DNA from 4 places in the Bradyrhizobium yuanmingense genome. Region 1 is predicted to be linked to each of the others. Evidence: predicted binding sites of a transcription regulator. Region 1 holds the regulator's gene; each other region holds the start of a gene.
What was found. The regulator PhoB, encoded in region 1, activates phosphate uptake and scavenging genes when phosphate is short. The targets are predictions, from matches to a motif close to TGTCATNNANCTGTCAT.
Positions count from the first base shown of each region.

Region 2: the regulator PhoB is predicted to act here: its motif matches at 2,303-2,319, upstream of phnF (phosphonate metabolism transcriptional regulator PhnF).
Region 3: the regulator PhoB is predicted to act here: its motif matches at 1,712-1,728, upstream of N2605_RS28840 (YdcH family protein).
Region 4: the regulator PhoB is predicted to act here: its motif matches at 1,985-2,001, upstream of N2605_RS35705 (DUF2794 domain-containing protein).

Region 1 covers NZ_CP104173.1:7,008,025-7,013,821, forward strand. Annotated here, with positions in the region: gene N2605_RS32540 (aspartate aminotransferase family protein) at 1-1,009, opposite strand, end outside; gene N2605_RS32545 (GcrA family cell cycle regulator) at 1,469-1,981, shown strand; gene phoB (phosphate regulon transcriptional regulator PhoB) at 2,281-2,988, opposite strand; gene phoU (phosphate signaling complex protein PhoU) at 3,011-3,727, opposite strand; gene pstB (phosphate ABC transporter ATP-binding protein PstB) at 3,739-4,560, opposite strand; gene pstA (phosphate ABC transporter permease PstA) at 4,557-5,402, opposite strand; gene pstC (phosphate ABC transporter permease subunit PstC) at 5,407-5,797, opposite strand, start outside.
Region 2 covers NZ_CP104173.1:413,717-419,513, reverse strand. Annotated here, with positions in the region: gene N2605_RS01940 (alpha-D-ribose 1-methylphosphonate 5-phosphate C-P-lyase PhnJ) at 1-51, opposite strand, end outside; gene N2605_RS01935 (carbon-phosphorus lyase complex subunit) at 48-1,151, opposite strand; gene phnH (phosphonate C-P lyase system protein PhnH) at 1,156-1,764, opposite strand; gene phnG (phosphonate C-P lyase system protein PhnG) at 1,769-2,233, opposite strand; gene phnF (phosphonate metabolism transcriptional regulator PhnF) at 2,353-3,084, shown strand; gene phnE (phosphonate ABC transporter, permease protein PhnE) at 3,221-4,075, opposite strand; gene phnE (phosphonate ABC transporter, permease protein PhnE) at 4,072-4,959, opposite strand; gene phnD (phosphonate ABC transporter substrate-binding protein) at 5,027-5,797, opposite strand, start outside.
Region 3 covers NZ_CP104173.1:6,233,474-6,239,270, reverse strand. Annotated here, with positions in the region: gene N2605_RS28860 (GGDEF domain-containing protein) at 1-656, shown strand, start outside; gene N2605_RS28855 (hypothetical protein) at 658-909, opposite strand; gene N2605_RS28850 (hypothetical protein) at 932-1,150, opposite strand; gene N2605_RS28845 (YdcH family protein) at 1,279-1,485, opposite strand; gene N2605_RS28840 (YdcH family protein) at 1,816-1,998, shown strand; gene N2605_RS28835 (NAD(P)/FAD-dependent oxidoreductase) at 2,145-3,269, opposite strand; gene N2605_RS28830 (EAL domain-containing protein) at 3,472-5,797, shown strand, end outside.
Region 4 covers NZ_CP104173.1:7,692,388-7,698,184, reverse strand. Annotated here, with positions in the region: gene N2605_RS35715 (Bax inhibitor-1/YccA family protein) at 1-639, shown strand, start outside; gene N2605_RS35710 (GNAT family N-acetyltransferase) at 890-1,420, shown strand; gene N2605_RS35705 (DUF2794 domain-containing protein) at 1,551-1,922, opposite strand; gene N2605_RS35700 (DUF1223 domain-containing protein) at 2,453-3,229, opposite strand; gene acnA (aconitate hydratase AcnA) at 3,461-5,797, opposite strand, start outside.

The DNA.
Region 1 (5,797 bases):
TACCGATCAGCAGGCCCTCGCCGCGCACCTCGCTGACGATTTCGGGATGACGATCGATCACGGAGGCGAGCTTCTGCTTGAGCAGCAGCGACATCTTCTGCACGTGGTCGAAGAAGCCGGGCTTGAGCATGACATCGAGCACGGCGTTGGCAGCCGAGATCGCGAGCGGATTGCCGCCGAAGGTGGAGCCGTGCGAGCCGGGCCCCATGCCGGCCGCCGCGTCCGCGGTCGCCAGCACCGCACCGATCGGAAAGCCGCCGCCGAGCGCCTTGGCGAGCGACATCACATCCGGTGTGACGCCGGTGCGCTTGTAGGCAAAGAGCTCGCCGGTGCGGCCCATGCCGGTCTGCACCTCGTCGAAGGCGAGCAACAGGCCGCGCTCGTTACAGAGTTCGCGCAGCGCCCTCAGGAAGGCGTGAGGTGCAGAACGAACGCCACCCTCGCCCTGGATCGGCTCGATGAGAATGCCGGCGGTGTGCGGACCAATCGCCTTCTTCACGGCGTCGAGGTCGCCGTGCGGCACCTGATCGAAGCCGTCCATCGGCGGACCGAAGCCCTCGAGATATTTCGCAGAGCCGGTGGCGGCGAGCGTCGCCAGCGTGCGGCCATGGAAGGCACCCTCGAAGGTGATCATGCGGTAACGCTCCGGATGCCCCTTGGAGAAGTGATGGTGGCGCACCAGCTTGATCACGCCTTCCAGCGCCTCGGCGCCGGAATTGCAGAAGAACACGAAGTCCGCAAAGCTCTCATTGCAGAGGCGGCTTGCGAGCTTCTCGCCGTCAGGGCTCTGGAACAGGTTCGACATGTGCCAGAGCTTGGTCGCCTGCTCCTGCAACGCCTTGACCAGCGCGGGATGGACATGGCCGAGCGCATTCACCGCGACACCCGAGGTGAAATCGAGATAGCGATCGCCGTTGGTCGCGATCAGCCAGCAGCCTTCGCCGCGCTCGAAACCGAGGTCGGCCCTGGCGAAAACGGGGAGCAAATGCGGCGCTGCGCTGTTAGTCATGACGTCACTTGAATGTTGCGGACGGTGTGAGGCATGCATTGCGCGACGCACCATCGACCGGCCCCGGAAAACGAAACGTGCCGCCTTTTAAGGGCGGCACGTGGCACTATCTTATGCCTGGCAAGACGGGTGTCAATGCCGCCCGGAAAGCCTCGCGAAACGCTGATTCCGTAGTCTTGCGGTGCCGATTTTGCGGGTTTTTCACCACGGAACATGTGGAAGCGAGTCGGCGGACTCTTGCGCGGGAGTCACGCCATATTGTAGCGTTTGGACTGTCAGATACGACATCTCGTGCAGCAGTTCTGATCCCAGAAGTCCTCATGTACCGGCGTAAACGTTCGGGCGTCTTGAGCGCGCCCGGCGAGCCTTAAGGGATTCTGACGGCACGGGTTTTTCAAGGCTAAAGCATTCGCTGCGAAGGCCCCAGGATGGCAGGCGCGCAGCGAGGGAAAGGGTGCAATGACGGTTTTGACCTGGTCCGATGATCGCGTCGAGCAGCTGAAGAAGCTCTGGGAGGCCGGACTTTCGGCCAGCCAGATCGCGGCGGAGCTCGGCAATGTGACCCGCAATGCCGTGATCGGCAAGGTGCACCGGCTCGGCCTGTCCGGCCGCGCCAAGAGCCCTTCATCGGCAGCGCCGCGGCCGCGCAAGGCACGGCCCGCGCAGCATATGATGCGGGTGACCCGCCCCGTCGCGCGCGGCAACACCGCGTTGGCGCAGGCCTTCGAGGTCGAGTTGGAAGCCGAGCCGGTTACCTACGACAACGTGGTGCCGATGAGCCAGCGGCTGTCGCTGCTGGAATTGAACGAGGCGACCTGCCACTGGCCGGTCGGCGATCCCTCGAGCCCGGATTTCTTCTTCTGCGGCGGCAAGGCGCTCTCCGGCCTGCCCTATTGTGCCCAGCATTCGCGCGTGGCCTATCAGCCCGCAGCGGATCGCCGTCGCGCAGCACCGAAACCGGGCACGCGGTGAGCTTGCGGAATTCCCTGATCGCCAAGCTTTGATCGCCAAGCTTGATCGCCAAGACTGCAGCCGTCATACGATGACGGCTCCCAATCGCCCGGTGTCATCCCCGCGAATGCGGGATCCGTAACCGCGGGGCGCAATCGTTGCGCGAGATGGTCACTCCGAGTCTTCGCCAAACCACGTCCTGTGGCTAATCGCGAAGAGCGCAAGCGCTCGCGCTGAGATCCCGGGCTCACGCTGCGCGCGCCCCGGGATGACGGCCGAGATCGGCGCCGCAGTTCGCCAAACCAGCTGTCGCTGGCGCCTTACGTCTGCTCAGCCTTCGCGAAGCGATCGTCCAGCGCGTAGCCGGCGCCGCGGACGGTGCGGATCGGGTCCTGCTCGCGGCCGAGATTGAGCAGCTTGCGCAGGCGGCCGATATGCACGTCGACGGTGCGCTCGTCGATGTAGATGTCGCGGCCCCAGACGCTGTCGAGCAGCTGCTCGCGCGAGAACACGCGGCCGGGATGCTCCAGGAAGAACTCCAGCAGGCGATATTCGGTCGGACCGAGATCGATCGGCCGGCCCGAGCGCGCCACGCGGCGCTTGTCGCGGTCGAGCTCGATATCGCCATAGGCGAGCACGGTGGCGAGGCGCTCGGGACTCGCACGCCTGAGCAGGCCCTTCACGCGCGCAAGCAGCTCCGGCACCGAGAACGGCTTGACGATATAATCATCCGCGCCGGTCGCGAGCCCGCGCACCCGTTCGCTCTCCTCGCCGCGCGCGGTGAGCATGATGATCGGCAGCTGCTTGGTCTCGGGGCGGGTCCGAAGCCGCCGGCACAGCTCGATGCCTGACAGGCCCGGCAGCATCCAGTCGAGCACGATCAGATCGGGAATGTGCTCCTTGAGGCGGGTGTCGGCGTCATCGCCGCGCATCACCGTCTCGACGTCATAGCCGTCGCCTTCGAGGTTGTAGCGAAGAAGCTCGGTGAGAGCTTCCTCGTCCTCAACCACCATAATGCGTGCGCCCATGTGGTCGTAGCTCCTTAAGTCGTCAGGTGTTCGGCACCGTCGTGGCGAAGGTCGTCATGTCGCCCTTCGGCCGCTTGTCGGTGATCGCCTGGCCCTCGATCATGTAGAACACGGTCTCGGCGATGTTGGTGGCGTGGTCGCCGATCCGCTCGATGTTCTTGGCACAGAACATCAGGTGGATGCAGAACGAGATGTTGCGCGGATCCTCCATCATGTAGGTGAGGAGCTCGCGGAACAGCGAGGTGCAGATGGCGTCGACTTCTTCGTCGCCCTTCCACACCGCCATCGCCGCCGGCAGGTCGTGCGCGGCATAGGCGTCCAGTACCGACTTGACCTGCTGCTGCACGAGGTCGGTCATGTGCTCCAGGCCGCGGAACAGCTTGAGCGGATGGAAATCCGTCTCCAGCGCCGCGACGCGCTTGCCCATGTTCTTGGCGAGATCGCCGATGCGCTCGAGATCGGTCGCAACGCGCATCGCGCCGACGATCTCGCGCAGGTCGACGGCCATCGGCTGGCGGCGGGCGATGGTGAGCACGGCGCGCTCCTCGATGCGCTTCTGCAGCGCGTCGAGCTCGACGTCGGTGGCGACGACGCGCTGGCCGAGCGCGACGTCGCGGCGGATCAGCGCGTCGACGGAATCGACGATCATGCGCTCGGCGATGCCGCCCATCTCGGCGACCAGGCGGGTGAGCTCCTGAAGGTCGCTGTCGAAAGCCTTTACGGTATGTTCAGAACCCATGTTCCGTCTCCTCAGCCGAACCGGCCGGTGATGTAATCCTGCGTGCGCCGATCGCTCGGCGACGTGAAGATCTTGCTGGTGTCGTCGAACTCGATCAACTCGCCGAGATACATGAAGGCGGTCTTGTCGGAAACGCGCGCCGCCTGCTGCATGTTGTGGGTGACGATCGCGATCGTGTAGTTCTCGGACAATTCCTGGATCAGCTCCTCGACCTTGGCGGTCGAGATCGGGTCGAGCGCCGAGCAGGGCTCGTCAAACAGGATCACCTCGGGCCGCACCGCGACGGTGCGGGCGATGCAGAGGCGCTGCTGCTGGCCGCCGGAGAGCGACAGGCCGGAGGCATTGAGCTTGTCCTTGACCTCGTTCCACAGCGCGCCACCGCGCAGCGCCTTCTCGACGCGGTCGTCCATCTCGGACTTGGAGATCTTCTCGTAGAGACGAATGCCGAAGGCGATGTTCTCGTAGATCGTCATCGGGAACGGCGTCGGCTTCTGGAACACCATGCCGACCCGGGCGCGGAGTAGGTTGAGGTCGAGCTTGGGGTCGAGGATGTTGGTATGGTCGAGCAACAGCTGACCGTCGGCGCGCTGGCCCGGATAGAGATCGTACATCCGGTTGAAGATGCGCAGCAGGGTGGACTTGCCGCAGCCGGACGGGCCGATGAACGCCGTGACGCGGTTGGTGCCGAGCGCCAGGTTGATGTTCTTCAGCGCGTGGTGGTCGCCGTAGTAGAAGTTGAGGTTGCGCGCCGTGACCTTGGCGGGCGCCTCGGGCAGGGGCTGCGAGCCGGGATGAACGGACGGTGCGCTGACGGAAACAGACATTTCACTCATTTTGCAGTCCTCTCGGCGCCAAGGATGCGCGCGCCAATGTTAAGGGCAAGCACGGTCAGGGTGATCAACAGCGCGCCGCTCCAGGCGAGTTGCTTCCAATACTCGTAGGGGCTCTGCACGAAGTTGTTGATGGTGACAGGCAGGTTCGCCATCGTCTTGTTCAGGCCGAGGCTGAAGAACTGGTTCGACAGCGCCGTGAACAACAGCGGCGCGGTCTCGCCGGCGACGCGGGCGGTCGCCAGCAGCACGCCGGTGATGAGGCCGGAGCGCGCGGCACGATAGGCGATGCGCTTGATCACCAGCGAGCGCGGCAGGCCGAGCGCGCTGGCAGCTTCGCGCAACGGATTCGGCACCAGCAGTAGCATGTCTTCGGTGGTGCGCACGACGACCGGGATCACGATGACGGCAAGCGCCAGCGCGCCCGCAATCGCCGAGAAGCCGCGCATCGGCACCACCACCGCGCCATAGATGAAGAGGCCGATGATGATCGAGGGTGCCGACAGGAGAATGTCGTTGATGAAGCGGATCACCGAGGTCAGCTTGTCGTTGCGGCCGTACTCGGCGAGATAGGTGCCGGCGAACAGGCCGAGCGGCGCGCCGATTCCGACGCCGATCACGGTCATGATCAACGAGCCGACGATGGCGTTGCGCAGGCCGCCCTCGGTCGATCCGGGCGGCGGCGTGTCAGCTGTGAAGACCTGGAGGTTGAGCCCGGCCAGGCCGTTGTAGAGCAGCGTGACCAGGATGAGCGCGAGCCAGGTGACGCCGAAGGCGGCGGCTGCGATGCAGAGGCCGCGAATGACGATGTCCCAGCGGCGGCGGCGCGAATAGATCGGGTTCATGGCTTCACTTCCCGGCCTTGGTTTCGAGGCGCAGCAGCATCAAACGGGCGGCAGCGAGCACGAAGAACGTCAGCACGAACAGCAGGAGGCCGAGCAGGATCAGGCCGGACTGGTGCAGGCCGTCGCTCTCGGCAAATTCGGAGGCGATCGCCGCCGAAATCGTCGTGCCCGGCGCGAAGATCGACGAGGAGATCCGGAACGAGTTGCCGATGATGAAGGTCACCGCCATGGTCTCGCCGAGCGCCCGGCCCAGCGCCAGCATGACGCCTCCGATGATGCCGACGCGGGTGTAGGGGATCACCACGCTGCGGACGACCTCCCAGGTGGTGCAGCCGACGCCGTAGGCGGCTTCCTTCAGCACCGGCGGCACCGTCTTGAACACGTCGACCGAAATC
Region 2 (5,797 bases), 1.2 Mb from region 1:
GCGCTTGGTCTGCTCGTCGAGATAGGCGAAATTGTAGGCGGGCGCGTTCATTCCGCGGCCTCCTTCATGGCATCGGGCGCATTGGCATCGGCGAACTCCTGACGCAGCTTTCGGAGCAGGCCGAGCTCGGACTGGAAGTCGACATAGTGCGGCAGCTTCAGGTGCTCGACGAAGCCGGTCGCCTGGACGTTGTCCGAATGCGACATCACGAACTCCTCGTCCTGCGCCGGTGCGAGCGCCTCCTCGCCGAGCTCACGGGCGCGCAATGCGCGGTCGACCAGCGCCATCGACATGGTCTTGCGTTCGCTCTGGCCGAAGGCGAGGCCATAGCCGCGGGTGAAGCACGGCGCCTCGGTCGCCGAGCCCTTGAACTGGTTGACCATCTGGCACTCGGTGAGCTCGATCGCACCGAGCGGCACGGCGAAGCCGACGTCTTCCGCGACGAATTCGACCTCGACCTCGCCGAAGCGGATCTCGCCGACGAAGGGATGGTTGCGGCCGTAGCCGCGCTGGGTGGAATAGCCCATCGCGAGCAGAAAGCCTTCGTCACCGCGCGCGAGGTTTTGCAGGCGCAAATCACGGTCCGCGGGGAAATTCAGCGGCTCGCGGGTGAGATCGCCGACGCTGGCGCCGTCCTCGGCTTCCGGCGATGATTCGATCAGCCCGTCGCGCCCGAGAATGTCTGTCACGCGCGGCGTCGGCGCGGTGGAGGCTTCGGCCGCAGCCGGCCTCTCCGGCACAAAACCTTGGGCGAGCGATGGATCGAGCAGGCGGTGCGTGTAGTCGAAGGTCGGCCCCAGGATCTGGCCGCCGGGAATGTCCTTGAAGGTCGCCGACACCCGCCGCTGCACCCGCATGGTGCCGGTGTCGACCGGCTCGCTGGCACCGAAGCGCGGCAGCGTGGCGCGGAAGGCGCGAACCAGGAAGATCGCCTCGATTAAATCGCCGCGCGCCTGCTTGATCGCAAGCGACGCGAGCTCGCGGTCATAGAGCGAGCCTTCGCTCATGACGCGATCGACGGCCAGGCCGAGCTGCTCCGAGATCTGGTCGAGCGTGATTTCCGCAACGCTCTGGTCGCCGCGCCGCTTATGCGCGAGCAGGCGATGGGCGTTCTCGATGGCGCGTTCGCCGCCTTTGACTGCGACATACATGCTTCTAGCTTCCCTTGCTCACTATTCGCGTGGTGCGGGGGATCGCGACCACAGCGTCATCGGCGACCAGCACCACATCGATGCCGCGCGGAAACAGCGCCTCGTTGATATGCAGGCGCTCGAACAGGTCGAAAGGCTTGATCGACGCCTGCAGCGTGGCGACACCGTCAATGCCGGGGCCGCGCAGTTCGAAGCTGCGCCCGGCGGCGAGGCTGTCGACCTGGATGACCACCGTGGTCGAACGGTCCGGATACTCGCTGGTGCCGAACGCGAAGCGCTCGAGCGCAGGCAAGGCGCCGCCGTCACTGATGAGCGCGAAGGAAGCGATCGACGAATCCTGCACGACCGGCGCGCCGGTGTGGAACTTCAGCCACTTCGTCACGTCCGAGCTTTCCGCCATCCGCGCATCGAGCCAGAGCGGCGTGTCGTGATCGAACAGCGTCAGCGCGATCGCTGCGGTGCCGCGCATCATCGGCCCTGGCGCGCCCGCCATCGGCACGATGCGCTGGACCGAGCCCGGCCGCGCCATGGCGTCCATGACCGAGCGAAAGGTCGATTGCGCCGACAGCACCTTGTCGGCGAAACCCGGCGGCAGTTCCGCAATCGTGGTCATGATCTCACCCCTCACCGCGCACCATGGTGTAGAAATCAACCTTCGTTGCGGCGGCCGCTGCCGCCGCCTGCTTGCGCCTGACCATAAGCTGCTCGCGCAACGGCGCGATAACGTCGCGCTCCACCGCGCCGCCGAAATCGCGGGACTGCACCAGCGCATCGCACAGCGCGATCAGCCGCGCCTTCTCACGGTCGCGGCCGAGCGTGTAGCCGAACCCGACCTCGCCGCTCGCAAGCCGCACCGCGGCGCGCGACACCGTGGCTTCGCCGAGATTGAACGGCGCGCCGTCGCCGCCGACCCGGCCGCGCAGCATGACGAGGCCGTTCTCCGGCGTGCGCAGATCGTGGTGATCCGGGAGAGACAAGTTGCGGAGGCGAGCGGCGATCTCGCCCGCCTCCGCGTGCGCCAGCACCGCCATTGCGGCCTTGCGCTGGGCTTGCTGGTCGTTGTGCTGGGTCACCTGGTCCACCGAGCTTTTTGACAGAACTTGCCGCGTCGAAGTTGTCTATGATAATAGACAACTTCATACGGACGCGCCATGACTGTTTCGTGACAATGCTGTGATTTCTGGAGTAGGTTTCCCGCGACATGAGCATGCAGGACACAGCCTCCTCGGGCGTCGCGCTATGGCGCCTCGTGGCCGATGGCATCGAGCGCGGCATCGCCGACGGCCGCTTTGCGGCCGGCGACAAATTGCCGGGCGAGATGGAGATCGCCGAAACCTATCGCGTCAACCGCCACACCGTGCGGCGCGCGTTGGCAGCCCTCGCCGAGCGCGGCCTGGTGCGCGCCGAGCGCGGCAGCGGAACCTATGTCGAGGCGCAAAAGCTCGCTTATCCCTTGCGCTCGCGCACGCGCTTCTCCGAGATCGTCGGCGCCGATGGCCGCGAACCGCATGGCCGGCTGATCGAGGCGACCGATGACGTTGCGACGCGCGAGCTCGCACGAGAGCTGGGATTGAAGACCGGCGCGCCGCTGGTGCGGATCGAGGCGATTCGCCTCGCCGACCGCACGCCGATCTGTGTTTCCACCACCTGGCTATCGGCGGAGCGGTTTCCGGAGGCGGGCGCCGTGTTCGCGGCAACGCGCTCGATGACGAAGCTGCTGGAGCATTTTGGCGTGCGCGACTATCGCCGCGGTGCGACGCGAATCACCGCGGGGATCGTCGACGCGAGCGACGCCGCACGGCTCGACCTGGCGCTGGGGCGGCCGATCCTGGTGGTCGACGCCACCGACCATGATCTCATGGGCAAGCCGCTGGTGACGAAGCACTCGCGCTTTGCGGCAGAGCGGGTGGAGTTTTTGGTGGAGAACGCTTAGATCAGAGCGTTTTCCAGCGAAGCCTGCCCTCGGACTTGATCCGGGGTGGAAACGATTTGCGTCGAGAAAACGCGTCAAAACAAAAATCAGAGCTCCGTTCCGATCCAATCGGAACGGATAAGACTGCAGCACGACGTTAGGCGACCGTCCGCTTGCCGATGATCGCGAAGCGCAGCTTGCCGGAAATCCAGTCGATCGACGATACAGTTACCAGGATCAGCAGGATCAGAAACGATACCTTCTGCCATTCCAGCACCCGGATCTGTTCGGCAAGCTGAAGGCCAATGCCGCCAGCGCCAACGATTCCGATGATCGTCGCCGATCGCGTATTCGACTCGAAATAGTAGAGCACCTGGCTCAGCAAGACCGGGAATACCTGCGGCAGCAATCCGAAGCGGACGCTGTGGAGATGGTTGCCGCCCGATGACCGAACGCCTTCCGCGGGGTTCTTGTCGGCGACCTCGATCGCTTCCGAGAACAGCTTGCCGAACGTTCCGAAATCGCTGCAGATCACGGCCAGGATGCCGGCAAACGGCCCCAGCCCCACGACGCCGACCCAGATCAGTGCCCAGATCAAAGTGTCGACCCCCCGGATGGTATCGAGGCCACGACGCGTCAATAGGCGGATGATCCGGTTTGCAACCACGTTGCGCGCCGCCAGCAGGGATACCGGCAGCGCGAGCAGCGCGCCGCCAAGGGTGCCGAGAAACGCGATCGACACCGTCTCTCCGAGCGCATGCAGATATTTCAGAACCTCCGCCCAAGAACCCGGGCTGGGCGGCAACATGAGCTGGACGAATTCGCCCAGCCTGACCATGCCCTGGGAGAGCCGATTAAAGGGAATATCGAGCTGGACGATCCCGAACAGGAACAGCCCGACCGTCCCGCCGACGAGTATTGCGATCCTTCCCCGCTGCCACCAATCGGTCCGGAAGACGTCGGGATACCGTTCGGCAATGCCGGTCCGGTTTTCAAAACTGAAGGAGCTCATCGGGTGCTTCCCTCCAGCCCGAGCAGGCGGTGTCGCAACCGTTCCGTCAGGAAGTCGATCAACATGACGGTAAGGACGATGAGCAGCAGGATGGCGCTGACGTCGGTGAAGTAGAACTTGCGAACCGCCTCGATCAGATCCTGGCCGATCCCGCCGGCGCCGACGAAGCCCATCACGGCCGCGCCACGCACGTTGATCTCGAACCTGAGCAAGGCATAGCTCACGAAGTTCGAGAGGACCTGAGGCAACGCGCCGAACCGAACAACCTGAACCCAGCTGCCCCCGCTTGCCGCCACCCCTTCGACCGGCTTGCTGTCGATGTTCTCGACAACCTCGGCGAATTGCTTGCCCAACGCTCCGGCGGTATGGATTGCAATCGCCAGAACGCCCGGCAGCGGCCCGAGACCAAAGGCCAGCACGAAGATCAGGGCAAACACGATCTCCGGCACGGTCCTGAAAAACTCCAGAACGCGCCGGGTGACGAAAACAGTCGTTCCTGATTTCACGAGATTGGCCGAGGCGAGGAAGCAAAGCGCAAAACCGCACAGCGCACCCGAGAGGGTGCCCATATAGGCTATCAGCAACGTATCCCCGAGAAGCCGTGCCCAGCGCGGCAATCCCCACAGCCACTCCGCCAAATCGCTCCATGCGGTCGCGAACGAAAATTTGGGTGCGATGCTGAGGAAATAGGCCGGGAAGCGCCAGAAATTCTCGACAAAATTTCCGAGACTGACCTCGCCCATCCAGCCCGCGGCAATGGCAACGGCGATCAGGACGGCGGCACCGAGCCATACGCGGCGGCGCTTGGCGGCAATTGCGGCCGCATAGCGATCGCCAAGCTCACGCAGCCTGGCTTCCGGAAATTCGGGAACTGCTGTTCGCATGGGATGTTCGCGAGAGCCGACGGGCAGATCTTGCGATCTGCCCGACTTGTCCAACCCTTCGTTTCCCTCAGGATTTCTGCTTGCGAATGCTGTCGACAAACTTGGTCAGTTCGATCACGGCGTCATACGCCTTGTGGTCGACCTCGACGTAGGGCAATTGCTTCCCCTCGTAAATCTTGTCGAAAGCCGCCTTGTCCTTCACCGCAATTTCCAGCACTGCTTTCTTAATCGCCGCCTTGAGGTCGTCAGGCAGGCTGCTGAGATAGGCCATCGGCGAGTTCACGATCTGCTCGGACTTCATGATGATCTTGAAATCCGCGGCCTTCGCCATGCCCTTCCGTTCCATCCGGAGCAGGTTCGATTCCTTCTCGTCGTTCCACCAGTTGAACGCCGCGTCGCAGGTGCCCTGGGAAAGCCCGATCACCGCGTTTTCATGGCTCCCCGAGTAGACCACCTTGGCGAAGAACTTCTCCGGGTCTATGCCCATCTTGTTCATCGCGAAACGCGGCACGTTGTTGCCGGAAGTCGAGTTGGGATCGACGAGGCAGAGGTTCTTGCCTTGCAGGTCCTTGATGTCCTTGTAGCTCGAATCGCTTTTGACATAGAGAACCGAGTAATAGCCTTTGGTGCCGTCGCCGTTCACCTCGATCGCGAACGGTTCGACCTTCGCGCCAATGATGTAGGCACGCGCGTAGGACGCCGGGCCGTACATCGCGATGTGAATGTTTCCTGCACGCTGACCTTCGATCACCGCGGCGTAGTCATTGGCGATGCGCAGCGTGACCTTCGTTCCAAGCTCGCGGGACAGGTACTCCGTCAAAGGCGTCCAGCGGTTGGT
Region 3 (5,797 bases), 770 kb from region 1:
TGAGCGCCGCCCGATCCAAAGCCGTTTCGAGCCGCGCGGCCAAACCGGCCTTGCGCAGAGCGCCGGCTGCCGATGACGGCAAGGCGATCATCCGCGGCCTCAGGAGCAAGCTCAAGGCGGCCCTGCTGCGGATCTCGGAGCTCGAGGCGGCCGCCGATACCGATTTCCTGCTCGGGATTCCCAACCGGCGCGGTTTCGAGCGCGAGCTCGCGCGCGCCATCGCCTATATGAAGCGCTACCGCGCCAGCGGGGCGCTGATCGTGCTCGACGTCGATCGGCTGAAGCCGATCAACGATTCCTTCGGTCATGCCGCCGGCGATGAGGTGCTCAAGGCGATTGTCGCCACGCTGACGCGACAGGTCCGCGCCTCCGACGTGGTCGGCCGGCTCGGGGGCGACGAGTTCGCGCTGCTGCTCTGGAATCTCAGCGAGACCGATGCGAAGGTCAAGGCTGCGGCCTTGGAGCAGGCGATCGACGAATTGTCATTCGTTTTTCGCGGCCAGCACGTGGCCGCGGGCGCCTCGGCCGGCGTCGCGCTGCTCGGTCCGCAATCCGCTGCAGGCCGCGCCCTGGAGGAGGCGGATGCCGCCATGTATGTGCGCAAGGCGAGCCGCCGGCACGAGCCGCGGATCAGGCTGGTCGGCGGCGAGCGCTAGTCTAGAGGGTGGCAAGATCTTCCGGCACGTTGCCGAACTTGCGCAGCAGCGTCGCGTCGCCGAATTCGCCGGTCATGGGATCGCCGCTGCGGCTGAACGCGATCGCGCCGATATGGCCGGCGCCGCGCGCCAGCATCTCTGCGCGTCGCAGCGCCGCCGTCGAGGACTGACACTCCTCTGCAGCGCCTGCGACGGGTGATCCGTCGTCATCGATCAAGAAGGGCATTGCAACGTAATAGGTCACATCCGACATGGCGTTGCTCCAAGGTTGAAGATTATGCGGCGCTGCTCTTGCTCCGCATCTTGCTGCGCGAGATCTCCGGAATGCAGCCGGCTGAAATCGCCGCCTGCAATTCCTCCAGCTCGGCTTCCAGATATTCGTTGGCCATGATCAGCGCCTTGATGGTGCTGCGCAGATTGCCGTCGCACATCGCGATCGCCTGATCGCAGGCCTGTTCGTAATGGCTGTTGTCGAAAAGGGCGGTTGCCGACATCTGCGTTGTCCTCGTGTGTTGTCCTTGAGCGTTCTCTGAGGTGGGGCGCCCGCGAATGTTCCTATTTTGTTCTTATTGAGTCAAGCGGATTCGGAAGCGGCGGGGCGCCGCGCAAGACCGGCTCACGGTCAGGCGATGATGTCGGGGGTGATCTGGTCTTCGATGAACGCGATGCGGTCGCGCAACAACAGCTTGCGCTTCTTCAGGCGCTGTAACCGCAACAGGTCGGGGGCGGGCGATTGATGCAATGCATCGATCGCCGCATCGAGATCTCGGTGTTCCTGCTGCAACCGGGTGAGCTCGGCTTCGAGCTCACGCTCATCTTCATTGGTCATGTCTGCGGTGGCCGAAAACCGATAGGCGTGAGATCCGGGCTGTGGATGCCCTGTGGAAATTATCGTCCTTGCGCCGCGTGATCGCAAGCGATCTGCGATCCCTCGTCCCCGATCTCCAGCAACATATTTCTGCAGGGAGCTGCGGCGGTGCGTGGGCGTATTGATATCATGGATTTTTCCGGCGTGGTTCCCTTAGTCACGCTTCGTTACATATGAACTTTCAAAAATGACGCTGCAACGACGGATACCCATCGACAGGACGAATCGGTGATGTAGACTTGGTTGTCCGGATCGAATCCTAAAGGTTCAACCCTACCGAGGAGGTTTCGAATGACAATTCAGGCACATCTCGTTGAATTGGAACGGAAGCACAAACTTCTCGAAAACGAATTGCACGAAGCTCTCGTGCACCTTTCAACAGACGACCTGCAAATTGTTGAGTTGAAGCGCCGGAAGTTGATGGTCAAGGACCAGATCGAGCGTCTGAAGCAATCTGGCGACACGCTCCACTAGTAACCCCCGTGACAGTGTAGAGTTGATCACGTCCTTCACGCAGGGATGAGAGCATCCGTGCTCATCCCTGCTGCAAGGTGTGTACCGTGCAACACGGTTGTGCGGCGCTCATTCTTGCTTGGACCCGTGGCTCTCGACGCGCACACTTATCCGCTTCTCGAAACACTGTCGATATCTGCGAGCTCGGCGACGTGATCGGCGATCGCGAGCGAGGACGTCAGTCCCGGCGATTCGATGCCGAACAGATTGATCAGGCCTGCAACGCCGTGATCGCGCGGGCCCTGCATCAAGAAATCCTGCGTGGCCACGGCCGGCGGCACGATCTTCGGGCGGATGCCCGAATAGCTCGGCATCAGCGCGCCGTCAGGCAGCGTCGGCCAGTATTTGCGGATCGCGGGATAGAAGCGCTCGGCGCGTGACGGATCGACCTCGTAGTCGATCGTCTCGATCCATTCGACGTCAGGCCCGAAGCGCGCCTGTCCTGCCATGTCCAGCGTCAAGTGCACCCCGAGGCCGCCGGGCTCCGGCACCGGATAGATCAGACGCGAGAACGGCGCCTTGGCGTTGCAGCTGAAGTAGTTTCCCTTGGCGAGATAGGCCGGCGGAATCCGGTCCAGCGGCATGCCGTCGATGTTGCGCGCCACATGCGTTGCCGACAGCCCCGCGGCGTTGACGAGGAGGTTGCATTGCAGCGTCATCGGTGCCTCGCCGCCGGCATCGATCTCGATGAGGCCGGCCGCCGCCTTGGCACGGATCAGCGGGGTGTGAAACGCGAAAGCTGCGCCGGCGTCCTCGGCTTCGCCGCGCAGTGAGAGCATGTAGGAATGGCTGTCGATGATGCCCGTCGACGGTGACAGCAGCGCGGCGTCGCAGGCGAGCGCCGGCTCCAGCGCGCGTGCGGCCTCGCCCGAGAGCAGCTGCATGTCGAGCACGCCGTTGGCCTCGGCATGCGCCTTGATCGATTGCAGCTTCTCGGTCTCCTTCGGGCTGGTCGCGACGATCAGCTTGCCGCAATTTTTGTGCGGGATGCCGCGCTCGGCGCAGTAGCGGTACAGCGCGTGCTTGCCTGCCACGCACATGCGCGCCATCCAGCTCCCGGCCCGGTAGTAGATGCCGGCATGGATCACCTCGCTGTTGCGCGAGGAGGTGACGGTGCCGATCGCCTCGGCTTCCTCCAGCACGATCACCTCGCGCCCGGCCTGGGCGAGCTTCCGGGCCACCGCGAGCCCGACCACGCCGGCTCCGATGACGACGCAATCGACCCTATCCATGGTTGTGCAGGATACCAGTTGGAAGCACCGGTGGCGCACGGTCCGGATGCGGCGGCGCAGGCGGGGCTTCCGTTAAGAAGTCGTTTATCATGTCAGGGCAATTGCCGCATTTTATGTCACATTATTCTGTTGTGCCCACAGGCGTTTACCCGATCCAAACCCGCGAAGCCAGACAATCCGACGTTGAAATCGCGGGTGGCTGATGGCTGAGAAGAACTGGCACGTGGGCAGCACGCTTTGGATTGCTGTGCACGCCCTCCTATGCCTGGCCGTTACGGGCGCGCCTGCGCGCGCCTTTGCGGCATCGGACAGCCTTGCCGTTCCGGGCGATCTCACCAGGCTTGATCCCGGCGTGATCTGGGAAGCCCTCATCGCGGGCATCGTGGTCTGCTCGTTCCTCGCCGCGATCGGGCTGTGGATCCATTCCTCGCTGCGCCGGTCCAGCCGTTTGCAGCTGCGTCGCAACGCCTTCATCTCCTCCGCCATGAACAACCTCAACCAGGGCGTGGTGATGACGGATGCGCAGCGCCGCGTCATCTTCTGCAATGACCGCTATCTCGAGATCTATGGCCTGACGCGATCCGACCTCCGGCCCAACATGACCGGTTGCGACATCCTGAGGCTGCGCCGCGAGCGCGGAGTGCTCGGCGTCACCGATGACGAATTTTACCGGAAGGCATCGAGCGCCAATGGCCTGACCACGGAACTGCCGGACGGACGGGCTATCCTGGTGAAGTATTTCGTGTTGCCGAACGGCGGCTCGGTGGCGACCCATCTCGACGTCACCGAGCAGCGCAACCTGTCGCGGCAGCTCGCCTCCACCAAGCAGTTCCTGGAATCGGTGCTCGATCATGTGCCGGCCTGCGTGGCGGCCAAGAACATCGAGGACGGCTGCTACATCTTCGCCAACAGCGCCTATGAGAAGTTCTGGGGATTGTCGCGGGACTTCGCCGTCGGCAGGAATGCACGGGAGCTGTTTGCGTCGGCCTCGGCGGCCAGCATCGAGGCCGCTGACCAGGCCGCGCTCAATTCGCCGGATGGCCAGCACCGCAATGAGTTCGAGGTGGATCGTGCCGGCGCGCGGCGCATGGTCGCCTCGATCCGGATCGTGGTCCGCAACGAGAGCAACAAGCCCGAATTTCTGCTCATCCTGTTCGAGGACATCACCGACCGCCGCTCGCTGTCGCAGGAGCTGGAGAGCACCAAGAAGTTCCTCGAGCTCGTGGTCGACAACATCCCGGTTGCGCTGATCGTGGAGCAGGTCAAGGACGGCCGCTATCTGCTCGCCAACCGCAGCGCGGAGACGATCCTCAACCGCAGGCGCGAGGAAGCCACCGGCCTGACCGCGTCCGACATCTTCAACGCCAAGGAAGCCAGGCTGATCGTCGCGCGCGACGAGGCCGCGATCAAGAAGCGCGGGATGATCACCGAGGAGCATCCGATCTCTACCAAGAACGGCCTGCGGCTGTTCCTCACCCGCCGCGCCACCGTGGTCAATGATGCCGGCGAGCCGCAATATCTGATCAAGACCCACGAGGATGTCACCGACCGCCGGCAGACCGAGTCGCGCATGGCGCACATGGCCTATCACGACGGCCTCACCGATCTGCCGAATCGCGCGGCCTTCCTGCAGGCGCTGACTCAGATGATCGAGGCTTGCGAGGGCACGGACGAGGAGTTCGCCGTGCTCTGCGTCGACCTCGACGGCCTCAAGGAGGTCAACGACGTCTTCGGCCATGCGCTGGGCGACAAGCTCCTGATCGAGGTCGCCCATCGGCTGCAGGATTCCGCACGCGGCGGCGTGGTGGCGCGCCTGTCCGGGGACGAGTTCGGCCTGATCATCGACGGCAAGCAGCCCGAGGCGGGCCTCGCGCTGGCGCAGCAGATCGGCGAAGCTGTCGCGAGGGACTTCCAGATCGACGGCCGCCCGGTCCGCGCCGGCATCACCACGGGCATGTCGGTCTTTCCCCACAATGGCACCGATGGCGCCTCGCTGCTCGCCAATGCCGGCGCGGCGCTGTTCCGCGCCAAGCAGAAGTCGCGCGGCACGATCAGCCTCTACCAGCCCGAGATGGACCAGCAGATCCGCGACCGCCGCGTGCTGCACCAGGACCTCTCCATGGCGGTCAAGAACGGCGAGCTCTCGCTCGCCTTCCAGCCGCAGGGGGCCGCGGGCCACAGCGTCGCCGAGAGCGAGATCATCGGCTTCGAGGCGCTGGCGCGCTGGCAGCATCCGGTGCGCGGCCAGGTTTCGCCGGCCGAATTCATTCCCATCGCCGAGGAGAGCGGCCTCATCGTCGAGATGGGCGAGTGGATCCTGCGCGAGGCCTGCCGCGAGGCGGCGTCCTGGCCGAAGCCGCTGCAGGTCGCGGTCAATCTGTCGCCGGCGCAGTTCATGCACGGCGACGTGGTCGGCCTCGTCCATTCGATCCTGATCGAGACGGGCCTCGCACCCGGCCGGCTCGAGCTCGAGATCACCGAAGGTGTTCTGATCGAGGATTTCGATCGCGGCCTTGCGCTGCTGCGCC
Region 4 (5,797 bases), 680 kb from region 1:
GGCGTCTACATGGCCGCCGTGACCGACGTTCCGACGGCGGACGCCGTCCGCGTCGGCAAGGTGTTCCTGACACCGTTCGGCTACGCCATGTTCGTCAGCCCCCTGAAGTGGCTGTTCATCCTGGCGCCGCTCGCGATGGTGTTCGTGATCTCGGCGGGCATCAACCGTCTGGCACCCTCGACCGCCCAGATCCTGTTCTGGGTGTTCGCGGCGCTGATGGGCATCTCGCTGTCGTCGATCTTCCTGGTGTTCACGCACACCTCGATCGTGCGGGTGTTCTTCATCACCGCGGCGACCTTCGGTGCGCTGAGCCTCTACGGCTACACCACCAAGCGTGACCTGACCGGCATGGGCTCGTTCCTGTTCATGGGCCTGATCGGCATCGTTCTCGCCAGCCTGGTGAACCTGTTCCTGGCCAGCTCGATGCTGCAGTTCATCGTGTCGGTGGTCGGCGTGCTGGTGTTCTCGGGCCTGACCGCCTGGGATACCCAGCGGCTGAAGAACGACTACATCTACGGCTATGCCTCGGCCGGCGGTGACGTCGCAGAGCGTTCGGCCATCACCGGCGCACTGTCGCTGTACCTGAACTTCATCAACCTGTTCACGCTGCTGCTGCAGCTCCTCGGCCAGCGCGAGTAAGCTCTGAGACGAGAGAACGGACACGAACCCCGGCCGAAAGGCCGGGGTTTTTGTTTGGAGGGTACGGCCTCTCCCCGTCATTGCGAGGAGCTCGCGACAAAATTGCGCAGCAATTTTGCGCCGATGCGACGACGCAATCCAGAGCCCCTCCGCAGATGCATTTCTGGATTGCTTCGCTGCGCTCGCAATGACGGGTGTGGAGGCAGCGCAGCCTCTTCCGGCCCCTCAGGGAACGCTCTATCCTTCCCCCATGTCCGCACCCGATATCAGGCCCACCACCGAGGCCGACCTCCCCGCCGTCACCGCCATCTACCAGCAGGCCGTCCGCGAGGGCACGGCGACGTTCGAGCTGGAGCCGCCCGACCTCTCGGAAATGACGCGCCGCTATCGCGCGCTGATCGACGGCGGCTATCCCTATTTCGTCGCCATGCTGGACGGCCGCGTGGCCGGCTATGCCTATGCCGGCGCCTACCGGCCGCGGCCCGCCTATCGCTTCACGGTGGAGAACTCGATCTATCTCGATCCGTCCTTCCACCGCCGCGGCGTCGGCTCAATGCTGCTGGAACGGCTGATCGTCGAATGCGAAGCGCGCGGCTTTCGCCAGATGATCGCTGTCATCGGCGATTCCGCCAATGCCGGGTCGATCGGCGTGCACACAAGGTGCGGCTTCAAGATGATCGGCACGCATCCCAGTGTCGGGCTGAAATTCGGCCGCTGGCTGGACACCGTGATGATGCAGCGCGACCTCGGCGAGGGCGCAAGCACGGTGCCGGGGAAGTAGTTCATCCGTCATTCCGGGGCGATGCACAGCATCGAACCCGGAATCCATTGAACGGCAGGGGCGGTGGAGGGAGGGATGGATTCCGGGCTAGCGACTTCGTCGCGCCCCGGAATGACGATCGATGGTTCGGCTAAACCACCGCCAATTTGCGATCGATCACCAGCAGCACCCGCTCGAGCTCGTGGCCGCGACGCAGGATCAGGCCGGTCGCCGAGATCACGCTGTACATGCCCTGTTTGCGCGCCAGGCGCGGGTCCTTCTCGATGCGATAGATCGGCACTTCCGAGGCGCGGCGATAGACCGAGAACACGGCGCGGTCCTTCAGGAAGTCGATGGCATAGTCGCGCCATTCGCCGTCGGCGACCATGCGGCCGTAGAGATTGAGAATCCGGTGCAGCTCGAGCCGGTTGAACGTCACCCGGTTCGGCTGCGCAAGCGCCGCGGCAGGACGCGCCGCCGCGCGCTGCTCGCTCGGGTCGGCATCCTCCGACGTCAGACTCATGGGAAGCGCCTCCTCATCGCACGGCTACCCGCGTCCGCCAAGATCGTCCCGGAACCGCGTTCGTGACAATTGCATGATTGCGCCAACCGTTCCGCATCGCAAGGGGCTCGACCCATCGAATCGGCGTCGCATCAGGGCACACGCAAGGGTGGAACTCCGTCGCGGCAAACCGTCACGGGATCGTTAGCAGGAATCATAGTATCGCCGCTTTTCCGCCAACCGCCTGCCGCCCTGCACTGCGAAAAGGGTGACGTGCGTTGACCCGGTCCTTTCGGTTCCGGATTCCTCAGCCCCCAGCCCCCCGGGGTCGAACAGGATCGGGTCTGTACGCACGACAAGGAGGGCCAACGCAAGTTGGTCCTTTTTTGTTTGTGCCGAGATGCTTCCGGGTCCGCCGTCATTCCCGGGCGCGCGAAGCGCGAGCCCGGAATCCATTTACCATCACACAAGCTGAGAAATGGATTCCGGGTTCGCGCCAAGAGGCGCGCCCCGGAATGACGAGCATCAATTGCTGAGACGTTCTGCCTGCTTCAATGCAGCGACGTGTAGGCCGCACCCAGCATCGGGCCCGGCCTCTCGCGGCTGCCGTCCTGGACGTAGACCACCGCGCCGTCGACGCCGTCGCGCGTGAGGTTCTCGATCGGCACCGTCCAGCTCTCCGGACGGCCGGTCCAGTCGCCGACCTTGAGCAGGCTGCGCACCACGTTGTGATAGGTGACCTGCTGTCCCTTGTTCTCGCCGCGGGTGATCGCGATCGGCACCGACTTCGCGATCGAGCAGATCCAGACCTCGCCGCGCGAGACCGTGGGCTCCTTGCTTGCGGCTACCGACACGTTGATCTGCTTGCCCGAGAGCGACATCGTCACCGGCACGCTCATCACGCCAGTGCCCTTGTCGGTCTTGCCGATCGCGTTCTCGATGCCGGTGCGATCGCTGCCGATGACATGGGTGGAGCCGTTGACCACGACCTGCGGCGTGTAGACCTCGCGGTCGCCGCGCATGCGCGAATAGGCACGCTGCCGTGCAGAGAAGCGCGAATCCGCCAGCGTGTCCTTCCAGCCGAGATAGTCCCAATAATCGATCGGCATGCTCAGCGCGATGACCGAGGGGTCCTTGGAGAGATCGCCGATGATCTGGTCGGCGGGCGGGCAGGAGGAGCAGCCCTGCGAGGTGAACAATTCGACGACGGCGCGGGGTTCAGCTTCGGCAGGACGAATGACGGCGATGATCGCACATATGCCGAGAGCTCCCGACCAGAGGGCGCCGGACCAACGTGGAATCAGATGGGAAGCCGTCATTGTCGTCATGTCGAACGCCGCACACCGTTGCTCTCAGGGGGAAATCTTATCGCCGGATGGTCACCGTAGTCTTACGGGGCGCGGTACATTCATCCATCCGGGCCACCGTCCAAAGGGAGGTTTTCCGCCGGGCGGGCCCATCTGAAGCGTACCGCAAACGCGCGAAGGCGGCCTTTGATAGGCCGCCTTCGTTAAGGCTTCTACTCACTTCGCAGTGAGCCATCATTCACAAATCCGCGTTTACGCCGCGAGCTTGCGCAGCACGTAGTGCAGGATGCCGCCGTTGCGGTAGTAGTCGAGCTCGTCCAGCGTATCGATGCGGCAGAGCAGCGAAACGCGCTGCAGCGAACCGTCGCCGGAGACGATCTCCGCGGTCAGCTTCTGGCGCGGCTTGAGGTCGCCGACGAGGCCGCGGATGGTCACCTTCTCGTCGCCCTTCAGCCCAAGCGACTGCCAGGAGGTGCCTTCCTCGAAGGTCAGCGGCAGCACGCCCATGCCGACCAGGTTGGAGCGGTGGATGCGCTCGAAGCTCTGGCAGATCACGGCGCGCACGCCGAGCAGGCGCGTGCCCTTGGCGGCCCAGTCGCGCGAGGAGCCGTTGCCATACTCGGCACCGGCGAACACCACCAGCGGCACCTTCTCTTCCTGGTACTTCATCGCGGCGTCGTAGATCGACATCTGCTCGCCGTCGGGCCAGTGCTTGGTCAGGCCGCCCTCGGGGATGTTTCCGTCCGCGCCCTTCAGCATGAAGTTCTTGATGCGGATGTTGGCGAAGGTGCCGCGCATCATCACTTCATGGTTGCCGCGACGCGTGCCGTACTGGTTGAAGTCGGCCGGACGCACCTGGTGCTCGCTGAGATATTTGCCGGCGGGCGAGGTGAGCTTGATCGAGCCGGCCGGCGAGATGTGGTCGGTGGTGATCTTGTCGCCGAACATGGCGAGGATGCGCGCCTCGACGATGTCGGTGACCGGCTCCGGCTCCTTCTTCATGCCTTCGAAGTAGGGCGGGTTCTGCACATAGGTCGAAGACATGTTCCAGCGATAGGTCTCACTCTCGACTGTCTTGATCTTGCGCCAGTTGGTGTCGCCCTTGAACACGTCGGCATACTTCTTCTTGAAGATCGACGCGGTCACGAACTTCTTCATGAAGGCGTTGATCTCCTTGGTCGTCGGCCAGATGTCCTTCAGGTACACCGGCTTGCCGTCCTTGCCCTCGCCGAGCGGCTCGGTGGCGAGGTTCTTGGTGACGCTGCCCGCGAGCGCGTAGGCGACCACCAGCGGCGGCGAGGCCAGGTAGTTCGCCTGCACATCCGGCGAAACGCGGCCTTCGAAGTTGCGGTTGCCGGAGAGCACGGCGGCCGCGACGACGCCGTTGTCGTTGATCGACTTCGAGATCTCCTCAGGCAGCGGACCGGAATTGCCGATGCAGGTGGTGCAGCCGAAGCCGACCAGGTTGAATCCGACTTTGTCGAGATCGGGCTGCAGACCGGAATTGGCGAGATATTCCGCGACCACCTGGCTGCCCGGCGCGAGCGAGGTCTTCACCCACGGCTTGGCCTTGAGGCCCTTCGCAGCCGCATTGCGCGCGAGCAGGCCGGCACCGATGAGCACGCTCGGGTTCGAGGTGTTGGTGCAGGAGGTGATCGCAGCGATCACGACGTCGCCATGGCCGATGTCGAAGTTCTTGCCGTCGACGGGGAAACGCTTGGCCGGCTCCTCGGCCTTCTTGTACTCGCTGGCAAGCGCGAGCGAGAAGCCGTCCGCGACGGTCGGCAGCGCGATGCGGCCTTCGGGACGCTTCGGGCCGGCCATCGACGGCACGACGTCGCCGAGGTCGAGGGTCAGCGTTTCCGTGAACACGGGGTCGGGCGACTTGGCCGTGCGGAACAGGCCCTGCGCCTTGGCATAGGCCTGCACCAGCGCGACGCGGGCCGAGGCACGGCCGGAGGTCTTGAGATAATCGAGCGCGGCGGCATCGACCGGGAAGAAGCCGCAGGTCGCGCCGTATTCGGGCGCCATGTTGGCGATCGTCGCCTTGTCGGCGACCGAGAGGTGGTCGAGGCCGGGGCCGAAGAACTCGACGAACTTGCCGACCACGCCAAGCTTGCGCAGCATCTGCGTCACGGTGAGCACGAGGTCGGTCGCGGTGACGCCTTCCTTCAGCGCGCCCTTCAGCTTGAAGCCGACGACGTTGGGCAGCAGCATCGACAGCGGCTGGCCGAGCATGCAGGCTTCCGCCTCGATGCCGCCGACGCCCCAGCCGAGCACGGCAAGGCCGTTGACCATGGTGGTGTGCGAATCGGTGCCGACCAGCGAATCGGGATAGGCCACCTCGAAGGTGCCGGTCTTCTTGCCGACGGTCATCTTCTCCTTCTTGGTCCAGACCGTCTGGGCCAGATATTCGAGGTTGACCTGATGGCAGATGCCGGTGCCGGGCGGCACGACGGAGAAGTTCGAGAAGGCCTTCTGGCCCCACTTCAGGAACTCGTAGCGCTCCTGGTTCTGCTTGTATTCCTCGGTGACGTTCTTGCCGAAAGCCTTGTTGTCGCCGAAGAAGTTCACGATCACGGAATGGTC